One region of the Pseudomonas sp. GW822-FHT07A10 genome, then DNA from elsewhere that is predicted to be linked to it. Evidence: predicted binding sites of a transcription regulator. Region 1 holds the regulator's gene; the other holds the start of a gene.
The links. Region 1 encodes FliA, which starts transcription of late flagellar genes. Its sites were predicted from a motif close to CTAAAGTTTNNNNNNNNNNNGCCGNTAA; they were not measured.
Positions count from the first base shown of each region.

Region 2: the regulator FliA is predicted to act here: its motif matches at 1,947-1,974, upstream of motA (flagellar motor stator protein MotA).

Region 1 covers NZ_JBXAKV010000018.1:8,878-12,290, forward strand. The annotation lists gene flhF (flagellar biosynthesis GTPase FlhF) at 1-756, shown strand, start outside; gene fleN (flagellar synthesis regulator FleN) at 873-1,703, shown strand; gene fliA (RNA polymerase sigma factor FliA) at 1,700-2,440, shown strand; gene AC1RL4_RS24925 (chemotaxis response regulator CheY) at 2,608-2,979, shown strand; gene AC1RL4_RS24930 (protein phosphatase CheZ) at 3,001-3,413, shown strand, end outside.
Region 2 covers NZ_JBXAKV010000012.1:31,851-35,263, forward strand. The annotation lists gene motB (flagellar motor protein MotB) at 1-1,023, opposite strand, end outside; gene motA (flagellar motor stator protein MotA) at 1,027-1,878, opposite strand; gene AC1RL4_RS20180 (HDOD domain-containing protein) at 2,045-3,413, shown strand, end outside.

The sequences.
Region 1 (3,413 bases):
GACATTGAAGAGCCGCGTCAGGCCTGGCGCATGTTGCTCGCGCACCTGGCGCGGATGATCGCTACCCCGGAAATCGAGCCGCTGGAAGAGGGTGGGGTGATTGCCATGGTCGGCCCCGCCGGCATGGGCAAGACCACCACACTGGCCAAGCTCGCGGCCCGTTACGTGCTCAAGTACGGCGCGCAGAACATCGCGCTGGTGAGCATGGACAGCTATCGCATAGGTGCCCAGGAACAGCTCAAGACGCTGGGCCGGATCCTCAATGTGTCGGTGACCCACGTCGACCCGGGTCAATCCCTGGTGCAGGCGCTGGAGCCCTTGCTGCGCAAACGCGTGGTGCTGATCGATACCGCCGGCCTTCAGGCCAGCGACCCGGCACTGCGGATGCAGCTCGAAAGCCTGGCCGGGCGCGGCATCAAATCAAAAAATTATCTGGTCTTGGCAACCACCAGCCAGAAACAGGTTCTAACCGCCGCTTATCACAGTTACAAACGCTGCGGCCTCGCCGGCTGCATCCTGACTAAACTGGATGAAACGGCAAGTCTGGGCGAGGTGTTGAGCCTGGCGATCAGTCATGAGTTGCCGGTGGCTTACCTGACCGATGGTCCGCGGATTCCGGATGATTTGCATCTGCCACGTCGTCATCAGTTGGTCAGCCGCGCCGTTAGCGTACAAATGCAGGAAGAACCCAGCGAAGAAGCCATGGCTGACATGTTCGCTGATATTTACCACAGCCCGACCAAGCAGGTTGGCTGAGGTGTTAATGAACATTTTTTGTACCTACATCGATGGTCTGCCATGCATTGTTCCGATGGTGAACGCGCAGCCAGTAATGTGGCCTCCGTCTAAGTAAGACAAGGTAAAGAAATAACATGGGCAGCATGCATCCCGTACAGGTGATCGCGGTGACCGGCGGCAAAGGTGGCGTCGGGAAGACTAACGTGTCAGTGAACTTGTCCCTGGCTCTAGCTGAGCTCGGCCGGCGCGTCATGCTGCTGGATGCCGATCTGGGGCTGGCGAACGTCGACGTTCTGTTGGGACTGACACCCAAACGCACGCTGGCCGACGTGATCGAAGGCCGCTGTGAGCTGCGCGACGTGCTGTTGCAAGGGCCTGGCGGTATCCGCATCGTCCCGGCCGCCTCCGGCACCCAGAGCATGGTTCATCTGAGCCCGGCCCAGCATGCCGGCCTGATCCAGGCATTCAGCGACATCGGCGACAACCTCGACGTATTGGTGATCGACACCGCTGCGGGCATTGGTGACTCGGTAGTCAGCTTCGTGCGCGCCGCGCAGGAAGTCTTGCTGGTGGTGTGCGACGAGCCGACCTCGATCACTGACGCCTACGCGCTGATCAAACTGCTTAACCGCGACTACGGCATGAACCGCTTCCGCGTCCTGGCCAACATGGCGCAGAGCCCGCAGGAAGGCCGCAACCTGTTCGCCAAGTTGACCAAGGTCACGGATCGCTTCCTCGACGTCGCCTTACAATACGTCGGCGCGGTGCCTTACGACGAAAGCGTGCGCAAGGCCGTGCAGAAGCAACGCGCGGTGTATGAAGCCTTTCCGCGTTCCAAGTGCGCCCTGGCGTTCAAGGCCATTGCGCAGAAAGTCGATACCTGGCCACTGCCGGCCAACCCGCGTGGGCACCTGGAATTTTTCGTCGAGCGCCTCGTGCAACAAACGGCAGGACCCGTGCTATGACAGCCAGCGGTTACAACCTCTACAAGAAGTCGGCACGTGACGCGCAGTACGAGCTGATCGAGCGTTACGCGCCACTGGTCAAACGCATTGCCTACCACTTGCTGGCGCGTCTGCCGGCCAGTGTCCAGGTCGAAGACCTGATCCAGGCCGGGATGATCGGCCTGCTTGAAGTATCAACCAAATACGACGCCAGCAAAGGCGCGAGTTTCGAGACGTACGCGGGTATTCGAATCCGCGGCGCGATGCTCGATGAAGTGCGCAAGGGGGACTGGGCGCCACGTTCGGTCCACCGCAATACCCGCATGGTCAGCGACGCGATTCGCTCGATTGAAGCTAAAACCGGCCGTGACGCTAAAGATCACGAAGTTGCGGCCGAACTCCAATTGAGTCTCGACGATTATTACGGGATTTTGAACGACACCCTGGGCAGCCGGTTATTCAGTTTCGACGATCTGTTGCAGGACGGCGAACACGAAGGGCTGCATGAGGATGGCGCGAGTGCTCATCTCGAGCCGTCACGCGATCTGGAAGATGAACGCTTCCAGGCGGCGCTGGCGGACGCGATTGCCAATTTGCCGGAGCGTGAGCGACTGGTGTTGGCGCTGTACTACGACGAAGAGTTGAATCTCAAGGAAATCGGTGAGGTCCTGGGGGTCAGTGAATCTCGGGTCAGCCAGTTACACAGCCAGTGCGCGGCCCGTTTGCGGGGGCGTTTGGGGGAGTGGCGAGCGCGCTGAAGGCAGTGTGGGGACACTGCGAATGGAGCTGGTGTGGTGTTGAACCGTACCGGTCTCGATCTGTTGTGCTCCAGACAGTCATTGAGTGCTTTGCCGGATTGATTGAAATGGCGCGTCCAGGTGCTGGGCGCGTTTAAGACTGCTTGGAGGTCGAATTGGACAAGAACATGAAAATCCTCATCGTTGATGACTTCTCAACGATGCGGCGGATCATAAAAAACCTGTTGCGTGACCTTGGGTTCACCAACACGGTCGAGGCTGACGATGGCACCACTGCCATTCCGGTTCTCAACAGCGGAAGCATCGACTTTCTGGTAACGGACTGGAACATGCCTGGCATGACCGGTATCGATCTGCTGCGTCACGTGCGCGCCGATGAAAAGCTCAAGCATCTGCCAGTGCTGATGGTGACTGCCGAAGCCAAGCGCGAGCAAATCATCGAAGCGGCCCAGGCCGGTGTTAACGGCTATGTGGTCAAACCCTTCACAGCCCAGGCGTTGAAAGAAAAAATCGAGAAGATTTTCGAACGCATCGGCTGATGTACTGCGCACGGGGGAGCTATGGAGCATAACGAATCTTCACAGGGCGATTTCGAGTCGACCCTGAAAAAACACGCGGTCGAACTGGTCGAAAGCCTTGAAAAAGGCAGGTTCGGCGACGCTGTGCAACTGATCCATGAGCTCAACCAGACCCGTGACCGCGGCCTGTATCAGGAAGTGGGCAAGCTCACCCGCGAGCTGCATAGCGCGATCGTCAATTTCCAGATTGACCCGCACATGCCGCAAGCCGAGGAAGTGTCTCAGATCACGGATGCCACCGAGCGCCTGTCCTATGTGGTCAAGCTGACCGAGGCCGCGGCCAACCGCACCATGGACCTGGTGGAAAACGCCACGCCGCTGATCAACAGCCTGAGCGATGAAGCCCAGGCGCTGAGCACGGATTGGGGACGGTTCATGCGTCGCGAAGTCGGGGC
Region 2 (3,413 bases), on a different contig from region 1:
TTTGACCGGATCACCCGGCTTCGGCGCCGGATTATCAAACAGATTCAAACGTTCACGAAGTTCGTGTGCCGGCAGCGGTTCTTTGTCCGCCGGCAATGCGTTCGGATCGGCAGGCGGCGCAGGCACTTCGCCCGGACCACCCTGCCCTTGCGTCGGCGCTGGCGTCGGTTCGGCACCTTGTTCGCCTTCGATGGCGCGCTGGGCTTTCTTGGTCAGCACCACGATGTCGATCCGGCGGTTGACCGGGTTGAACGGGTTCTCCCGATCGAACAGTGCCGATGAGGCATAACCCACGACGCGCGCCACCTGTGAATCTGGGTAGCTGCCGGCGACCAATGCACGACGAGCCGCGTTGGCGCGGTTGGCCGAGAGTTCCCAGTTGCCGAAATCGCCGGTGCCCGAGTACGGCTTGGCATCGGTGTGGCCGCTGATGCTGATTTTGTTCGGCACCGCTTTGATGGTGTCGGCCATGGCCAGCAGAATGTCTTCGAAGTATGGCTTCAGACGCGCACTGCCGGAGTCGAACATCGGGCGGTTTTCAGCGTCCATGATCTGGATGCGCAGACCGTCCTGGGTGATCTCGAAGAGGATCTGGTCCTTGAATTTCTGCAATTGCGGGTTTTCATTGACCTTGTTCTGCAACTCTTGCAGCAACAACTCCAGGCGTTCCTTCTCGACCTGCTCGGCCATGCCTTCAACCTGCTCGGCGTCGATGGTCACCTTGTCTGGCTGCGGCTGAGATTTCACCTCCGGGTTGAGGGTGTTCTCCGGCGCCAGAGTCGGTGTGCCGCCCAGGTCGATGATGTACGGCGTACCGCTTTCGGAAAACCCGACCGGGTCCTTGAAGTAACCGGCGATGGCGATCTTCTGTTCAGGCGTCGCGGTGGACAGCAGCCACAACACCAGGAAGAACGCCATCATCGCCGTCGCGAAGTCCGCGAAGGCGATTTTCCAGGCGCCCCCGTGATGCCCTCCGGCGATGCGCTTGACGCGCTTGATGATTATCGGCTGGTTATTTTCCATGACTTAACGACCGCGAACCGCTTGTTCCAGCTCAGCGAAGCTAGGACGGTGCGCCGGGTACAGAACCTTGCGACCGAACTCCACCGCCAGCGACGGCGGCATCCCGGAAGCCGAAGCCACCAGCGAAGCCTTGATGGCTTCGTAGGTGTTCAGTTCTTCCTTGGCATCGTGAGCCAGAGAGTGGGCCAGCGGGCCAAAGAAACCGTAGGCCGCGAGAATACCGAAGAAGGTACCGACCAGTGCCGCCCCCACGTGCAGACCGATGGACTTCTGGTCGCCTTCGCCCAGGGATGCCATGGTCACCACGATCCCCAATACCGCCGCGACGATACCGAAACCGGGCATGGCGTCGGCGATGCCGTTCACCGCGTGGGACGGGTGCTCGAGGTCTTCCTTGAGGCTGTAGAGTTCCATGTCGAACAGGCCTTCCAGCTCATGGGGAGCCATGTTGCCGGAGGACATGATGCGCAGGTAATCGCAGATGAACGCGGTCATGCGTTCGTCTTTGAGCACCGCCGGGTACTTGGCGAAGATCGGGCTCGCGGCGGCATCTTCGATGTCGCCTTCGATCGCCATCATGCCTTCGCGACGGCTCTTGTTGAGGATCTCGTAAATCAGCCCCAGCACTTCCAGGTAGAAGGTGTGGTTGAAACGCGAACTGAACATGCCCAAGGACTTCTTGAGCACGTGCATTGTCATGTGGCCGGGGTTGGCCTGCAGGAAGGCGCCAAGGGCCGCGCCGCCGATAATCATCACCTCGAAAGGCTGGATGAGAGCGGCAATCTTGCCGTGGGAAAGCACGTATCCGCCGAGCACGCTCGCGAATACGACGATGATGCCGATAATTTTAGCCATAGGTAGGAGAGCACTTACTGAGTCGGGTTCAAGGTCATATTCGGAAGTTAAAAAATCTCTTCTTCTACTTATCGGCAAAACTGCGCCAGACTATAGCCAGTTAAGGCGAAAAGCTAATTTGACCCGTTCAGGGCATAGGTAAAGCAGACGATGATCGCGTCCAGACATGGCTAACGAAACGAACGTCCCAACGCCAAAACCAACCACGCTTGAAAGCTGGGTCAAGCTTCTCGATGGCGTACGCCTGCCGGTTCCGCAAACCAGCCACGACCGGGTCTGCAAAGCCATCCGCGATAACCGCAGCTCGCTGCGTGACATCGCTGAACTGATGCAGGAAAGCCCGGCCCTGGCGTTGAGCGTGATTCGCGAAGCCAACCGTCACACCCATGGCAGCATGACCGAGCCCGCTGAAAACCTTGAGGTGGCGATCAATCGCCTCGGTTTGAAACGCACCGAAGAACTGCTCGACCGCCTGCCCGCCGAACCCCAATTGCAAATCCCCGTCGCCCTGCGCCAGCTTCAACTGATCAGCCAGCACGCCACTCAACAGGCCAACGGTTTTTTTGCCAGTCGCCTGGCGCGACTGTGGCAGGACATCCACTGGGGCAGCCTGCTGTTTCTCTCGCCACTCTGGCCCATGGCGCTGACCCATCCGCAGTTGCTTGAAGAGTGGGAGTTGCGGGTTATCCATAAAGGCGAGTCGGCACGCAAAGTCGAAAAGCAATTGTTCGGCGTGCGCCTGCTGGAAATCTGTCTGGCGCTGGTGGACGTCTGGCGCCTGCCGATCTGGGTGCAGCAAGGTTATCGGCTGCTACGCAGCGAACAACGTGAGCTGGTGAAAGTCCTGCGCATCGCACGTGACAGCGACCACCCATTGCGCCAACAGAACCGCCTCGATGACGACCCGACGTTGCGCCGCTGGCTCAATCAGCCCGCCAATACCGTGCTGCTGGCCAACGGTCTGGCGCTGGCGGCACAACAGGCCTGGGACAGCCCCCATTGCGAGCGCTGGCAGTACCTGACCAGCCTTTACCTACAAATGCCGATGGATGAGGTGCAACAACAATTGCACCAGCAGGCCGCCAACAGCGCTCGCCAACACGCCATGCCAGACCTCTGGCACCCGGCCGAATTGCTGATCTGGCCACCGGGCGCGCACCGCGTGCATGCCGGTTTGTTGCCCGCACCGGCGCCGACCGCCGAAGACCTGGCGAAGTGGCGCAAGCAATGCGCCGAATTGCTGGTGGAGCCGAGCCGCTTTACCAATGCCATGCACTTGACCACATCGGCCCGGGACGCTCTGGTGGCGTGTGGCATGCGCCGGGTGATGATTCTGATGGCCGACCGCACGCACGCCAATTTGCGTGTGCACCAGACCGCCGGGCTACCCAAGGAAGTGGCCGGCCTGAACCTGGTGGTCAGCCAGAGCACCGTGCTGCAACGCCTGCTCGCGCAACAGGCCCAGGTGCGCCTGACGCCGGCCAACAACGCACAATTCTCGGCCCTGCTGCCAGCCAGCTTGCGTAACCAATTCA